DNA from 2 places in the Cyanobium sp. ULC082 genome. Region 2 is predicted to be linked to the other one. Evidence: predicted binding sites of a transcription regulator. Region 2 holds the regulator's gene; the other holds the start of a gene.
The links. Region 2 encodes NtcA, which controls nitrogen genes in cyanobacteria. Its sites were predicted from a motif close to GTANCNNNNGNTAC; they were not measured.
Positions count from the first base shown of each region.

Region 1: ACXMDY_RS09035 (MSMEG_0572/Sll0783 family nitrogen starvation response protein) is a predicted target of NtcA. The motif match lies at 6,682-6,695, and genes of this name have one in related genera.

Region 1 covers NZ_OZ376397.1:1,700,458-1,708,576, forward strand. The annotation lists gene ACXMDY_RS09000 (mechanosensitive ion channel family protein) at 1-1,057, shown strand, start outside; gene ACXMDY_RS09005 (HPP family protein) at 1,457-1,969, opposite strand; gene ACXMDY_RS09010 (MSMEG_0570 family nitrogen starvation response protein) at 1,966-2,241, opposite strand; gene ACXMDY_RS09015 (sll0787 family AIR synthase-like protein) at 2,309-3,307, opposite strand; gene ACXMDY_RS09020 (MSMEG_0567/Sll0786 family nitrogen starvation N-acetyltransferase) at 3,304-3,948, opposite strand; gene ACXMDY_RS09025 (MSMEG_0568 family radical SAM protein) at 3,948-5,093, opposite strand; gene ACXMDY_RS09030 (Nit6803 family nitrilase) at 5,086-6,135, opposite strand; gene ACXMDY_RS09035 (MSMEG_0572/Sll0783 family nitrogen starvation response protein) at 6,138-6,620, opposite strand; gene ACXMDY_RS09040 (MSMEG_0569 family flavin-dependent oxidoreductase) at 6,787-8,118, shown strand; gene ACXMDY_RS09045 (fatty acid desaturase) at 8,115-8,119, shown strand, end outside.
Region 2 covers NZ_OZ376398.1:710,677-718,795, reverse strand. The annotation lists gene ACXMDY_RS13005 (alpha-mannosidase) at 1-2,945, shown strand, start outside; gene psbH (photosystem II reaction center phosphoprotein PsbH) at 3,047-3,247, shown strand; gene ACXMDY_RS12995 (TatA/E family twin arginine-targeting protein translocase) at 3,294-3,692, shown strand; gene pth (aminoacyl-tRNA hydrolase) at 3,743-4,369, shown strand; gene ACXMDY_RS12985 (DUF3146 family protein) at 4,407-4,664, shown strand; gene ACXMDY_RS12980 (RuvC family protein) at 4,661-5,125, opposite strand; gene ACXMDY_RS12975 (DUF3084 domain-containing protein) at 5,122-6,384, opposite strand; gene ntcA (global nitrogen regulator NtcA) at 6,442-7,167, opposite strand; gene ACXMDY_RS12965 (cob(I)yrinic acid a,c-diamide adenosyltransferase) at 7,402-7,944, shown strand; gene dcd (dCTP deaminase) at 7,948-8,119, shown strand, end outside.

The DNA.
Region 1 (8,119 bases), on a different replicon from region 2:
CGGGTTGCTGCTGGCGCTGCGGCTCGGCGCCCAGCTGCTCCAGGTGCTCGGGCAACCGAGCGGCCTGGTGGAGTACACGGTGAGGATCTATGCGATCTGGCAGGTGCTGATCGCGGGGCGGGTGCTGCTGACCCAGCGCTTCGGAACGGCGCCGATCGATCGGTTGTACGGCCGGATCATCAAGCCGATCTTTCTGCTGTTCCTGGCGGGGTCCCTGGTGAATCAGTTCGATTCACTCGAAGACTTTGCCGACATTCCACTCTTTCCCCTGTTCAACGAACCGCTCACCACCGGCGGAATCGTGCTGCTGTTCAGCATTCCCTATTTCCTGGTGGTGCTCTCGGAGTTTCCGGTGGCCTGGCTGGGCAGCCTGCTGCAGCGGCTGCTGGGATTCAGCCGGGGCACCCGCGAAGCGATCCAGATCGCCTGCCGCTACCTGCTGGTGGGCGGCGGGTTCCTCTGGGTGCTGCACCGGATCGGACTGAACGCCAACGCGATCGCCGCCGTGGCCGGCGGTCTGTCGGTGGGGCTGGGTTTCGGCGTGAAGGAGGTGTTCTCGAACTTCATCAGTGGGTTGTGGCTGCTGTTCGAGGGGTCGGTGGGTCCTGGCGAGATCCTGTTCATCGATGGCGACCCCTGTGAGGTGCGCAGCCTCGGCATGCGGGCGGCGGTGCTCTGGCGCGACCGCGACAACGCCGAGCTGGTGGTGCCGAACCAGGACTTCTTCACCAAGACCACCACCACCTACACCGGCAGCGACCGCATGCGCCGCAGCCAGGTGGATGTATCCGCCGCCTATCAGCACGACCCGGAGCTGGTGTTCCGCCTGCTGGAGCAGGTGGCCCTGGCCTCCCCGCGGGTGCTGCCCCAGCCCGCCCCGAAGGCCCTCCTGCTCAGCTATGGCGATTCGGGCATCAACTACGCGCTGCGCTACTGGATCGCCAATCCAATGGACAACGCCGGCATCAAGAGCGAGGTGTCCACGGCCGTCTGGCACGCCTTCGCCAGCGAAGGCATCGAAATCCCCTTCCCGCAGCGGGTGGTGCACCCGGGGTGATGGTTAGGTGGCAGCTGCTGAAGCCTTCCTGGTACGGCGCCGGCGAAACCGTGCGCCGCAATCTGCTCAAGGAATGTGAGGTCCACATACCCTGCTGCGCCTGCCCACCGGCATCTTTTACGCCCAGGGCGTGAAGGCCAAAGTGCTGTTCTTCGACCGCGGCCGGGTGCGGAGGCTCCGTGGACCAAAACCGTGTTGGTGTACGACCTGCGCCCGAACATTCACCTCACCTTCAAGACCAAGCGCATGGCCCGCGTCGACCTTGATGAAGTCGTGGCCTGCCACAAGGTGAGCCCTGATCTCTTCTGGCTCCGCGACGAGAGCCTGGAAGACTCGGCCAATCTTCCCGAGCCGCACCTGCTGGCTGATTTCTGCGTTGTCTGGTTTCAGCAATCAAGTTCACCAATACTTCGGATACCTGCCAACCCTCACCGCGTTGTTGTAAATCAGCGCCACCGCCGTCACGATCACGGCGCCCAGCACGGTGGGAAACAACAGAAAGCTCCAGCCTGGCTGCAGCAGGAACACGATCACCGGATTGGAGCCGGCCGGTGGGTGCACGGTGCCGGTGGCCATCATCACGGCGATCGCCGTGGCCAGGGCAGCGGCCATCGCCCACCACTGCGGTCCGAACAGGCTGAGAAACAGCAGACCCACGGCGGAGCTGAGCGTGTGGCCCAGCACGATGTTGCGCGGCTGGGAAAAGGGCACATCGGGATAGCCGAAGGCCAGCACGCAGGTGGCGCCGAAGGAGCCGAGCACCAGTTCCTGGCCAAGGCCGAGGCGCAGCAGGGCAACAGCGGCGATCGCCAGGAAGCCGCCCAGCCAGGCCAGGGCGATGGCCCGGCCGGCTGGGCGAGGGGGCAGTGGCGCCCGGTCACCGCGGAACTTGGCGAGGAAGGAGACGTTCATGCGGCGTTGATCTGAACGAACTGGTCGGCGGCGTAGGCGGTGGCGGTGTGGCGCAACTTGCTGCGCTCCTCATCGGTGCGCGTGCAGGCGAAGCCGTAGCGGGCCCGCACCCGCTCGGACGCCTCCGCAAGGGCCTGCTCGGCGCGCTGCTGCAGCTCCCCCACCGGCAGCCGCTCGCCGGGCTTCAGGTGCTGCAGGATCACCGTCGATGGCGAGTAGAGCGTGGTGAGGTGGCCATCGGGCCATTCGAGCTGGAGCAACACTTCGGGCATGGCCGGAACGCAGAAGGTGGAGTTGAACGGTGAACGGTGGAAAGCACTGGCGGTGAAAGGTGCACGCCTACCCCGACGGCACCGGGCCGAAGCCGGTGAGCGCCTCGGCGCCGCTCCACAGCAGCTCCTCGCCACCGCCGGCCCGCAGGCGCACGCCCGGCTCCGCCGTGAAGCGGCCGATCGGCTGGCAGATCAGCGCCGGCCCATGGCCCTCTGCTGCGACGGCCGCCCGCAGGGCCGGCTCCTGCTCCGGGGCCACCGCCAGCAGGAAGCCGAAACTGGGGAAGCAGGCCAGCCAGTCGTCCAGCGCCACGCCCTCAGGCGGGGTGATCGCCTCAAGCTCAAGCGCCAGACCGCAGCCGGCGCTCTCGCAGAACATCACCGCCGTGCCCACCAGGCCGCCCATGCTGATGTCCTTGGCGGCATGCACCACCCCGCTTTCGGCCAGCTGTGCCGGCAGGGCCAGCTGGCGGCGCAGCAGCTCCGGCGCTGCAGTGGTGGCCGCATCCCAGAACAGATCGGGGTGGCGCATGCGGCCGGCGCCATTCACCAGCAGGAAGCAGTTGTCGCCAGGGCGGGCGAACCGGGCCGAGAGCACAGCGCCAGCGGCCGTGCCCAGCACCGCCACCGCCAGCGCGTCATAGGGGCTGCTCAGGTTGGTGTGGCCGCCCACCACCGGCACGCCGAAGCGCGCCGCCGCCGCCTGCAGGCCCGCCAGCACCGGCTCGGCCCGCGCCGCGTCGCGGCACCAGAGGCTGTTCACCAGCGCCAGCGGCCGGCCGCCCATCGCGGCGATGTCGCTGAGGTTCACCAGCACCCCGCACCAGCCGGCGAACCAGGGATCGCGTGCCAGCAGGCCCGGATCCATCCCCTCGCTGGCCAGCAGCAGCTGGCCGCCGCAGGCCGGCAGCAGGGCGGCATCATCGCCGAGCAGGGCGGCCGGGCCGAGCGCGGCGAAGGGCTGGTGCGGGAAATGGGCGGCGGGGTGCTGGATGGCGCTCTTACCCTGCAGGCCGGCCAGGGCACGCAGCCGCGCCGCCAGCGGCGCCAGGTCGATGGCGCTCATGCCACCGGGCGGCGTTCCCGCGACGGGCTGTAGTAGCTGAGGTCGGCCTCCATCAGGTGATGGGGCAGGCCCTTGATCTCCAGCCGCTCCACCGAGCGCCAGTGCAGGCGTTGGAAGAAGCGCACGTTCTGCTCCTGCACCGTGGCCAGGAAGCGGTCACAGCCCCAGCCGTTGGCGGTGGTGACGGCCTTCCAGATCAGGCCTTTGCCGATCTGGTTGTGGCGGCGGAAGGCGGCATCCACACCGAGCCGGCCGCCGTACCAGAGCCGTGGTTCCTGCTCCAGGATCCGCACCACCCCCACCACCGGCCCCGTGCCGCCCTGGTGTTCCCCCGCCCGGTTGGCCCCATGGGCGATCGCGGCGATCGGCGTGGCGCCCCCATCGCGAGCATCGCGGTCGGAAGTTTCAAACAGGTGCTGCTCCTGGCAGAAGATGCGGCGGCGCAGGTGCCAGTAGCCAGCCAGCAGCGGTGTGCCGGGGCGCAGCAGATGAAAGGAGAAGCGCTCGGAGCTGGCCGAGGGCGAGAGGCGGAAATCCTCGGCGTCGATGCCGAGGCCCCAGCGCACCGATGGGGTGAAGGCGGCCGGCGCCGAGGTGGGGCTGCGGCCGATCTCGTGGCTGGACGGATCGATGAAGAACATCAGGCGCTGGCGGAGCCGCCGCCCGCCGGAGGGGTGGCCGCCTGCTCGAACAGCGACAGGGCCGAGCAGGCGCCGCACTTGGCGCAGCCCGCCGACATCGCCGCCGCCCGCAGATCCGAGGCCGCCAGTTGCTTGGCGACGGCTGTGTAGATTTCCACCATGAAGGTGGCGCTGGGCGCGGGATGGTGCTCCAGCGGCGTGCCGCTGATCGGCACGAATGGCACCACGAAGGGGTACACACCGGCGGCGATCAGGCGCTCGCTGCAGGCCACGATCGCGGCGGCGCTGTCGCCCAGGCCCGCCAGCAGATAGGTGGACACCTCGCCGCGGCCGAACACCGCCACCGCCTGCGCGAACGCTTCGAAATAGCGCTCCAGGCTCAGCTCCGCCTTGCCCGGCAGGATGCGGCGCCGCACCTCCGGCTCCACCACCTCCAGGTGCATGCCGAGGCTGTCAACGCCGGCGTCCTTCATCCGCTGATACCAGATCGGATCCTCCGGCGGCTCGCACTGGGCCTGGATCGGCAGGTTCACCAGCGCCTTCACCGCCGCCGCCGTCTCGGCCAGCAGGCGGGCGCCGCGGTCATCGCTGTTGGGGGTGCCGGTGGTCATCACCAGCTGGCGCACCCCATCGAGCCGCACCGCTGCTTCAGCCACCTCGGCCACCTGGGCCGGGGTCTTTCTCACCACGGTGCGGCCATCCTCAAGCGATTGCTCGATGGCGCAGAACTGGCACGACTCGCTGCGGTCGCGGAAGCGGATGCAGGTCTGCAGCAGCGTGGTGGCCAGCACATCGCGGCTGTGCAGCAGCGCGATCGAGCGGTAGGGCGTGCCGTCGGCGGTGTGCAGGCCGTAGAAGCGCGGCTCCGGCGGAGCCTCCACCTGCACCGCCACCCCCAGCGGCGCCTCCCGCCGCAGCTCCAGCCCGGCGGCGCCGGCCTCCAGGCGATAGGGCGAGCGCTGGGCGGCGCTGCTGTACACGGGCACCATCACCGTGGTGCCATCGAGGCTGAGGGCGCGGTGGTCGGAGGGGCCGGCACCGCCGCGGCGGCCCTTGTTGCCGGGCACCCCAGGTTCCACGAGGCCCTGAACCTGCAGCTCGGTGACGAGCCGCGCCAGCGCGGCATGGTCGCGGGGGTCAGCCATGGGGAACCGGCTCCGGATGGGAAACGAGCGGGGGCGGCACGACCGCCAGGGGGTGCGGCAGCAGCTCCGGAAACGGCTCCAGCAGTGCCGGCAGGGCGGCGGGCGCTCCGCCGTCGCCCTGCTCCTGCACCTGACGCGCCGGCGTGCGATCGAGGCGCAGGCCCAGCAGGTCGGGGCGGCTGTAGTGGCCCACGCTGTCCATCATCCGTTTGCGCTTGGTGATCAGGGCCGGGTCGAGCTCGGCGATCGCCAGCCCTTCCCCCTCCGGCAACGGACCCGCCAGGTAGCGGCCTTCCGGGCTGATCACGGCGGTGTGGCAGCCCCCCTGGCACGCCTTCTGCAGCGCCGGATCCGTGGTGATCCGCTCCAGATCCGCCGGATCCAGCCAGGCGGTGGAACTCACCACGAAACAGCCCGCCTCCAGCGCGTGGTGCCGCAGGGTCACGGCCGTCTGCTCGCTGAAGATCGGGCCCACCAGCGACCCGGGGAACTGGGCGCAGTGGATCTCTTCCCCCTGGGCCATCAGGCTGAAGCGGGCCAGGGGGTTGTAGTGCTCCCAGCAGGCCAGGGCACCGATGCGTCCCAGCGCCGTGGGCACCACCGTGAGGCCGGCGCCATCGCCCTGCCCCCACACCATGCGCTCGTGATACGTGGGGGTGAGCTTGCGTCGCTTCAGCAGCAGCGTGCCGCTGGCGTCGATCAGCAGCTGGGCGTTGTAGAGGCTGCCGCCCTCCCGTTCGTTGATGCCCAGCAGCACGTGCATGGCGTGCTCGCGGGCGGCGGCCGCGATGCGGCGAAGCGCCGGGCCTGGCACCGTTACCGCCTGCTCATAGAGGCGCAGGTGGGAGCGGCCCATCAGCGCCGGCGGCTCCACGAAGGAGAAATAGGGGTAGTAGGGCAGGAAGGTTTCGGGGAAGACGATCAGCTGCACCCCCTGGCCGGCCGCCTCCGTGATCGCCGCCAGCACCCGTTCCACAGACCCCTCCAGGCTGTAGAGCACCGGACGGATCTGGGCGGCGGCCACGACGATCGGGCCGTTCATCGTCAGAGCGTCCAGGTGTCGAGGATGAAGGCGCCTTCCTTGCGGTGCAGCAGCACGATGTCGAGCACATCGAGCGGATTCACCGGGGTGATGCCCGCCATCAGCGCCCCTTCGCCATGGCCGTAGAGGGCCTGGAGGGCAAAGCGGCAGGCATACACCTTGCCGCCCTGGTCCATGAACTTCTGCAGGCGGGCGTTGAAGTTGAGATGGCCGTCGAAGGCGGCATCACCGAGCTTGGGGAAGCCGCGCTGCACCCCGAGGGTGACCCCAGGGCCGTACAGCAGGATTGAGGTCTCGAAGCCCTTGTTGATCAGGCGGCTGGCCTGCAGCAGGTTCACCAGGCCGATCGAGCCTTCGAACGCCACGGTGTGAAAGGTGACGAGCGCCTTTTCGCCCGGTTCCGCTTTCACATCGGGGAACACCTTTTCCTCGTAATCCACGAGGAAATCGCCAGGTTGGTTGGCGGGGCGGGCGACCTCAGGCATGAACCGGCGACCTGTCATGGAAACGGCGTCACGACCCTGCACCAGGCGTGTGTGAACTTGTGTATCGGCAGGCACCAAACCAGCCGGGCGCCCTGGCCGGAAGTTTGGTCTTGCTCGCTACCACCGGCCTGCCGCTCTGCGGCTCACGATGAACTTCCATCACAGCCTGTCCGTGGCGTCCCCAGTCCGCTCGTCCGACGCCGCCCCGCTGGCGTCGCCGGCCGCCGCTCCGGTGGTGGTGATCGGCGGCGGCCAGGCGGGGCTGTCAGTGGCCACCTGCCTCCAGCAACGCGGTATCGACGCCCTGGTGCTGGAACGGCACCGGGTCGGGCATGCCTGGGAAGCGCAGCGCTGGGATTCGTTCTGCCTGGTCACCCCCAACTGGCAGTGCCGCCTGCCCGGCTTCCCTTACGACGGCGACGACCCCGATGGCTTCATGGGCCGCGACGCGATCGTGTCCTACCTGCGCCGTTTCGCCCATCGCGCCAGGGTGAATGTCCGAGAAGGGGTGCGCGTCGAGCGGTTGCAGCGCTGCGGCGGCGGCTACCGGCTGCTCACCAGCGGCGGAGTGCTGGAGGCCGCGCAGGTGGTGATCGCCACCGGCGCCTACCACCGGCCGCGCCGCCACCCGCTTGCCGAGCGACTGCCAGCCACGGTGCTCCAGCTCGATGCCCGCGACTACCGCCGCCCAGACCAGCTGCCGGTGGGGCCGGTGCTGGTGGTGGGCAGCGGCCAGTCGGGCTGTCAGATCGCCGAAGACCTTTTTCTCTCCGGGCGCCGCGTCCATCTGAGCGTCGGATCGGCACCCCGCTCCCCACGGCGCTACCGCGGCCGGGACGTGGTTGAGTGGCTGGAGCGGATGGGGGTGTATTCCACCCCCATCGACGCGCACGACGATCCCCGTGCCGTGCGGCACAAGACCAATCACTACCTCACCGGCCGCGACGGTGGCCGCGAGATCGACCTGCGCCAGCGGGCCGGCGAAGGCATGGTGCTGCACGGCCGCCTGGAGGGGATCGCCGTCACGGGGCTGAGCTTCGCCGCCGATCTGGCCGCCAACCTCGATGGCGCTGATGCCGTCTACAACCGCATCCGAGCCAGCATCGACGCCCACATCGACGCCACCGACCTGGACGTTCCCCACGACCCTCCCTACGAACCCTGCTGGCGCCCGGCGCCGAACACCGGCGGCAGCCGACTCGACCTGGCTGCGGAGCCGCTGGCGGCCGTGATCTGGTGCACGGGCTACCACTCCGATTTCAGCTGGGTGGAGGTGCCGGTGTTCGATGGCAGCGGCGAACCGGTGCACCAGCGGGGCCTCACCGGAGCCGAAGGTCTCTATTTCATCGGCCTGCCGTGGCTTCACACCTGGGGCTCCGGCCGCTTCTGCGGCGTGGGCAGCGACGCCGACCACATCGCCCAGCGGATCGAGTGGCGGCTCCGCCCTCGCGACGGCAGCCAGGACCAACTGGAATGCACGGCATTGCTTGGCTCATGAC
Region 2 (8,119 bases):
TGTGGCGGCGGCGCGACGCCGACGTGGCCGGTGATCGGGCCCTCGCCGACCCCTGGGGCCGCCTTCATCGACCCGACTGGCATCGCCGGGGACTGCTGATCTGGCCCCGGGGAGGGGTTGAGCTGACGCTGGTGCTTGCGCTGGCCTGCCCACCGGCCTGGCGGCAGGGGGGCCTCTGCCGGGCGCGGCTGGCCTTGCGCTGGTGGGCCATCGAGGCGGTGCTGCGGGTGAACGGGAAGCCGGTGCATCAGGGAGATCTCTACGATTCATCTTGCCGCTGGCCACTGCCGGAAAGCTGGTGGCAGGGCGAGCCGCTGGAGCTGGAGCTGGAGTTGCGCAGCCCCCTCCATGACGACGGCGCCCTGATCCTGAGCCGCATCGAGCTGGAGCCGCTGGGAGCAGCCGACCCCGATGGCCTGCTCACCGCCACGGCCCTGGAGCTGGAGCAGCTGCGCCAGAGCGCCCCGGTTGGCCCTCCGCAACCGATGGCGCCCGACGCCGGCTTCCATGTGCTCAGCCACGCCCATCTGGATCTGGCCTGGCTGTGGCCGGTGGCCGACAGCTGGCTGGCTGCCGAGCGCACCTTCCGCTCGGCCCTGGCGCTGATGCAGCGCCATCCCCAGCTCCACTTCGGCCATTCCACGCCGGCGCTCTACGCCTGGCTGCAGCGGCACCGGCCCGCCCTGTTCGGCGAGATCCGGGCGATGATGCGCAGCGGCCGCTGGGAGCCCCTCAACGGGCCGTGGGTCGAAAGCGACTGCGTGCTGATCAGCACCGCGTCCCTGCTGCGCCAGTTCCAGGAGGGACAGGATTACAGCCGTCGCACCTTTCCGGAGTGGAGCCACGCCCTCGCCTGGCTGCCCGACAGCTTCGGCTTCGCGGCCGGACTGCCGAGCCTGGCCGCGGCCACTGGTGTGCGCTGGTTCTGCACCCACAAGCTGGCCTGGAATGCCACCAACCCCTTCCCGCACCGGCTGTTCCGCTGGCGCGGCCGCTGTGGCGCCGAGGTGCTGACCCTGATGACTGGCCCGATCGGCAGTGACGGCGATCCGGTGGCCATGGAGCGGCATCGGCTGGAGTGGGAGCTGGCCACCGGACTGGCCACGGTTCTGTGGTTGCCCGGGGTGGGGGACCACGGTGGCGGTCCCACCGCCGAAATGCTGGCGCAGCTGGAGCTCTGGCAGGACCAGCCGACAACGGCGCCCCAGCAGCACGGCAGCCTGCGGGCCCACCTGGCCCAGCTGGAGGAGCATCGCGACCAGCTGCCGGTCTGGCGCGACGAGCTCTACCTGGAATTGCACCGCGGCTGCGCCACCAGCCGGCCGGATCAGAAACGCCACAACCGCAGCCTCGAGCGGCTGCTGCGGGAGGCGGACCTGGCAACGGGGCTGCTCTGGGCGGATTCCGAGCCCAGTCCCGAGCCCAGCTCCGACCCAACAGGCAACCAGGGCGGCAACCAGGACGGCCGCGTCGACTGGCGGCCGTTGCTGTTTCAGCAGTTCCACGACATCCTGCCGGGCACCTCGATCGCCGATGTGTTCGAGCAGGCCGAGCCGGAATGGCGCCGCGCCAGGCGCCAGGCACGGCGCCAGCGCGACCGCGCCCTGCAGGCCTGGTTGCCGGGCGGCAGCGGGACGGGATCAGAAGAGCAAAGCAACAACTGGTGGCTGATCGGGCTCCAGCCGCTGCCGGCGGCCCCCCTCACCGTGCGCCTGCCAGCCGGTCCGTGGTGGCAGGGGCCCCAGCGACTGCCCGAGCAGCAGGCACCGGGGGGAGGGCGGTGGGTCCAGCTGGCCGGCAGCCCGGGAGCGGCGGCGCTGGCCCTCCGCCGTCGCCGCAGCCCGGTCAACCCCCTGCCCCCCCTGGCGATCGATGGACCGGTCCAGCTGAAGCGGCGCGATGCGGAGAACGGCGCGGGGTGGCTGCTCGGCAATGGCCGGATCCTGGCCCAGCTGGGGCCGGCCGGACTCGAGCAGCTCCAGGGCGCCGATGGCCTGCCGCAGCTTTCCGCCCCCCTGACCTGGTGCCGCTGGGGCGATCGCGGCGAGTTCTGGGATGCCTGGGACCTGGCCGGCGACCACCGCGATCACCCGCTGCCGCTGAGCTGGGAACCAGGCCCCGAGCTGGCCGAACAGGGGCCGCTCTGCTCTCGTCTGGTCTGGCGGGGGCAGGCCGGGGCCAGCCGGCTGCGACTGGACATCCAGCTGCGCGCCGGCAGCCCCTGGCTGGAGCTGACCCTGAGCGTGGACTGGCGCCAGCGCCATGAACTGCTGCGGCTGGAGTTGCCGCTCGGCCAAAGAGCCCGGCGCTGGGCGGCGGACACCGCCGGGGGCGTGCTGGAGCGGCCTGCTGAGGTTTGCACCGCGCGGGAGGCGAGCCGCTGGGAAGTGCCGGCGATCAGCTGGGTGGCCAGCCAGGCTGCCTCCAGTGGCCTGGCGGTGCTGCTCGACGGTCCCCAGGGCGTGTCGGCCGGGCCGGATCGGCTGGGGGTGTCCCTGCTGCGCGGACCGTGCTGGCCTGATCCAGGCGCGGATGGCGGCCTGCAACGCCTGCGGCTCGCCCTTCTCCCCTGCGCCGGGGGTTGGCGGCAGGCGGCGGTTGCCGCCGAGGCCGTGCGGTTCCGCGAGCCCCTCTGGCGGCGGCCGGGCGGCGGCGGCCAGGGATCCTGGTTGCCGATTCTGGACCTGGGCCACTCTGATCTTCGACTGATCGGCCTGCGACCTGATCCGGAAGCGGGGGTGCTGCAGCTCACGGTGCAGAACCTTTCGCCCTGCCGCCGACAGCTGAGGCTCAGCCAGCCCTGGCAGCTGCTGGAGCGCCTGGCGACGGCGACGGATCAGGGCCCTGATGGCGAGCTGGGCCGCCTCGGGCCCTGGCAGCTGGCCAGCTGGCGGATCCGGCGTCAATCGGCCCGGCGTGACTCGGCCCGGCCTCAGTCGTCGTGATCGTCGAATGGATCGGTGAGCCCCTTCGATGGCGGCCCGGTGCAGCATCGAGACCTTTACAGTAGTGATTCCGATCCCCGTGCCAGAGAGGTTCAGCCGCCATGGCCCAACGCACCCGCCTGGGAGACCTGCTTCGTCCCCTGAATTCCGAGTACGGCAAGGTCGTGCCCGGCTGGGGAACGACACCCGTGATGGGAGTGATCATGCTGCTGTTCCTTGTGTTCCTGCTGGTGATCCTGCAGCTGTACAACAAGTCGTTGCTGCTTGATGGCATCACTGTGAACTGGAACGGCCTCGGCTGATTCACCGTCAAGCTGATTCACCGCCAACCTGGCGATCGCACTGCCCATGAACGTCTTCGGGATCGGTCTGCCGGAAATGGCGGTGATTGCCGCCATCGCCCTGCTTGTGTTCGGCCCGAAGCGGTTGCCGGAGCTGGGCCGCACCCTGGGCCGCACCCTGAAGGGCTTTCAGTCCGCTTCCCGGGAGTTTGAGCAGGAGTTTCGCCAGGCCATCGATACCGAAACGGTCAGGGTCACCACGACGGAGCGGGAGCTGGTGGAGCGAGAGCAGCCCGTGATCAACGACCTGCCGGTCCAGAACGACCTGCCGATCCAGGCGGCCACTGGCGCCCCGGTTCTGGCCGTTGAAGCGGCTTCCGAAGCCACACCAGAGGCACCGGCTCCGCCGGTGTCGAGCGAACCGGAGCAGGCCGCAGATCCGATCGCTTCCACCCCGCCCGGCTGATCGCAGCCGTCCTGGCCGAGGATTCGCTGGTCCCGCTCCGTCGACCCGTCATGACCACCACGCCGCCCCGGGATGGGGATCTCCAGGTGCTGGTCGGGCTTGGCAATCCCGGCAGCGCGTACACCAGCACCCGCCACAACGTGGGCTTCATGGCCCTGGAGCGACTGGCCCGCCGTGAGGGGGTGACCTTTCGCCAGAACGGCAAGCTCAGGGGCCAGCTCGCCGACCTGCGGCAGGGCGAGCGCCGTCTGCGGTTGCTGATGCCCAGCACCTTCATGAACGAAAGCGGTGGCTCGATTCGTGCCACGCTCGACTGGTTCGGCCTGGGACCTGACCAGGTGCTCGTGCTCGTCGACGACATGGATCTACCCCTGGGCCGGCTGCGGTTGCGCCGCGAGGGCAGTGCCGGCGGCCATAACGGCCTGCGCAGCACGATCGAGCAACTCGGCACCCAACGGTTCGCCCGGCTGCGGATCGGCATCGGCGCTCCGGCCACGGAGCCCGGCCTGCGCAAGGAACGCACCGTGTCCCATGTGCTCGGCCGCTTCAGCCCTGCCGAGCAGTCGGTGCTTGATGCCGTGCTCGACGAGGTGCTCGACGGGGTGGCCCTGATCCAGGCGCTTGGCTACGAGCGTGCCGGCAACCGGATCAACGCTTTTCAGGCCGCCCCTGCCTGAACGGCACCCTGCCCAGCCTGCCCCGTACGTTGTCGCCGTGAGTCGCCTGCCCGCCACCACCGCCCAGCTGCGGGTCCTGCAACAGAGCTTCAGCCAGAAGCTGCTCGAAGGCGAGGTGGTCGCCGGCGGATTTCAGTGGACTTTCCGCTGGGCCTTCGATCGCGGCGAGCTGAGCGTGGAGCCCTCGCTCGGCCGCGCCCTGATCCAGGACGCGCTGCTGCGCTTTCTGCTCAAGGCCGACTACCAGCTGGAACCCGGCAGCGACTATGCCTTCACCGTGCGGGCCAAGTTTTAGGGGGATGGGGCGACGCCTGGGCCAGGGGAGGGGCGATCGAGGCAACAGTCGAGGCGATAGCCGAGTGTTCGCTCCAGCAACACCTGGGCGACGACATCATCCCAGGGTCGCGGTGGCTGCCGGAGCCCGAGGGGAAGCAGGCGTTGCCAGCCCCGGGCGGGATGGAGCTGCCAGTAGCGCGGCCGGGCGGCCAGGGTGCTGCCCCGCTCATCGACCAACAGCACCGGGCAGAGCGGTTGCAGCCGCTGCAGCCAGGCCTGGCTGCCCGTGCCGTTGCCGAGCACAAGAGCAGACACCTGGCGGCAGCGAATCCAGCTGCTCAGCTGCTGCAGCGTTTCATCCGGACTGAGCACCAGGGCCGCTTCGATCCGGTGGCGGCTGGCATCGGTGCGCACGAGACCGCACTTGCTGCGGCCGGGATCAAGGCCGGCCAGGGGCCCCTGGGCTGGCAGCTCGCTCATGGCCGCCGAGGTTGCACGGAAGCAGCTGTTCCAGCGGCGGTGCCCCCGACCCGACGGAGTTCGAGGAAGATCGGATCAGGGGTGTCTGAATTCCGCACCGCCACGGCTTCGAGCCTGACGCTCTGCCCGCCGGGGCGCTCGCTGAGCTCGCGGCCCAGCCGGTTGAACAGATTCACATCGAACTGAACCCCATCGGCCACCGACCCCTGCCGCTGGGCCCTGGCGAAGGAGGCGGTGAGCAGGAGGTTGAGGCGATTGCGCACCTGAATGGCGGAGAGCTCGTCGCCCTCCAGGGACGTGGTGGCCATCACATCCCCCTGACGGATCACCGTGCGGTTCTGCCGCAGGTCGGGGAAGCCCAGCACCTGGCGCTCCCCCCGCAGCACATTGGCGGCCGAGAGGATGCTCACGACCCAGGAGCCGCCTTTGCCGAGCAACCCCTCCAGCTTGACGATGTCGGCGCGGGGGACCAGCAGGATCTGGCTGTCGGCGGGCTGGCCGGGCAGCACCCGCTCAAAAGCCTTGAGGTTGGCCTGGCGCAGCAGGGCCTCGATCACCGGCCTGGCTTCGGCCGGTCGTTTCAGCGCCACCTTGGCGGTGGCGAGGGCCTGGCCGCTGGTGATCACCACATCCCCCTGGCGCAGGGCGATCAGCTTGGTTTCCAGCCCCTTGAGCTCGGCTTCGCCAGCCTTGATCTGCTGCCTGACCCGGGCCAGCTCCGCTTCGGTGCTGCGGATGTCGCGATCGCGGCCCCTGATCTCCGCCGTGAGCCGATCCCGCTGGCTGAGCAGGGCCTGACGCTGGGCCTGAAGCGGTTGCAGCTCCCGCCGCAGCTGCGTGGCCTGCACCTCCACCGAGGCCAGCTGCTGCCGGGCCTGGGCGCGACCCTGCTCGGCCCGCACGACGCCCTGCTGCGCCTGGCGCTGGGCCGTGGCGCTGCGCAGGCGAGCGCTTTCGCTGGCCCCGAGCGCTGCGGTGCTGCGATCCAGGGCCGTGCGCCCTTCCCGCAGCTTCAGCTGCAAGGCATCGAGCTCGAACAGGCCCACCCGGAGGCGTTCACTGACCGCGAGCATCAATCCCAGCGAAATGGCGCTGATCAGGCTGCCGGTGAGCACGGTGATCAGCACGGCCGTGTTGCGCGGCCTGAGGTTGAACAGGCTGAGCCGGGCCTTGCCGATGCGGCTGCCCAGCCGATCCCCCAGGGTGGCGAGCACACCACCCAGCACCAGAAGGGCAAGGATCAGCAGCCAGCCGGACACGGCCCAGTGCAGGGGAATCCAGTATCGACGGCGGACCTCCGCCCAGCCAGGGGGAGATCAGCTGAAGCGCTTGGCCAGGGCCACCGGATCGAACACGGTGATCTTCTTGCGGTCCACCTGGACCAGCCCGGCCTGGCGCAGGTCACCGAGCAGCCTGGTGATGGTGACCCGGGTCGAGCCGATCGCTTCAGCGATCGACTGGTGGGAGAGCCGCAGGTCGATGGTGATGCCATCGGTGCCCGGTACGCCGAAATCACGGCAGAGCACCAGCAGAAAGCTCACCAGCCGCGAGGACATGTCGCGATGGGTGAGGGTTTCGATCATGGTTTCGGTCTGGAGGATGCGGGAGGAGAGCCCCTGCAACAGGAGCAGACCGACGCTGGCGTCCTGCTCGATCGCCCGCCGCACCGAGGTGGCCGGTGCCGCCACCATCTCGACACGGGTGAAGGCCACCGCGTGGTAGAAGCGATCGGAGCGCTGGCCGGTGAGCAGGGAGAGCACACCGAACAGGCTGTTCTCCCGCAGCAGGGCCACGGTGATCTCCTCGCCCGATTCATACACCCTGGAAAGCCGGACGGCACCACGGCGGAGCAGGTAGACACGCTCGGCCGGATCACCCGGGAAGAAGATCGTTTTTCCCCGCTCCACCGTTTCGAGCGTGCTGCCGTTGAGGCCACGCATCACCTCAAGCAGGGTGGCCGGCCCATTGGCGGGGGGGCAGTCCGCCGGAGCTGGGGGAGGGGTGGTGCTGGTGCGGCTGAATCCGCGCATAGCGCCGACCATGACGGCGGAACAAGTGGCTGGAAGCTACGGAGCGCCCCGGGTGCTCCCTGTATCCGATGACACTAACCACCCGCTTCCGGCCTGTCAGGGCCTGGCTGGGCGCAGCGGCGAGGCGGCGGGCATGAGCTGGACACCCGCTGGCTGGTACATCTGTTTGCACTAGGGGTGGTGGCAAGCAGCTTGTTTCGGCGGACGGCGCCGCTACATTCAGCATCGCGGTTCTGAAGGGTGTTGATGACGGCCAGCCTGATCAAGCCTTGCGTCGAGGTGCGCCCGCTCCGCTCCGTTCCTGGCCTGGCCCAGACGGAGGGCCTGTTGCAGGTGCACACGGCCCCGTTCCGCGGCAGCTTCGACGGGGTGTTCAGCCAGGCCCTGCGGACCGCGGGGCTCGGCAGCCGGGTGCTGATCAGCCAGTTCCTCAAGGGCGGTGTCGACCAGGGGCCGGAGCACAGCCTCTGGCTCTGCGGCCGGCTGCAGTGGATGCGTCCGGCGGTGCCCGCCTGCCTGACCGAACCAGCCGACGGCGAGGCGGAACGGGCTGCGGTCGAGCAGGTCTGGGCCTTCAGCCGCCGGCAGTTGCTCACCGGCGAACTCAGCCTGCTGGTGCTCGATGAGCTGGGCCTGGCGATCGGCCTCGGCTACCTGGAAGCGGCGGAGGTGGAGGCCAGCCTGCGCCAACGCCCGCCCAACCTCGATGTGATCCTCACGGGCCCCTCGATTCCCGAGGGGCTGCTGGCGATGGCGGATCAGGTCACCCAGCTCCGCCGCAACTGCTGAACCATGCTCAAGTGCGACCGCTGGATCAACGAACAGGCCGCGAGCGGCATGCTCGAACCGTTCCAGGCCACGCTGGTGCGCCACCTCGATGCCGAGAACCGCACGGCGCCGGTGCTGAGCTATGGCTGCTCCTCCTACGGCTACGACCTACGGCTCTCGCCGAAGGAATTCCTGA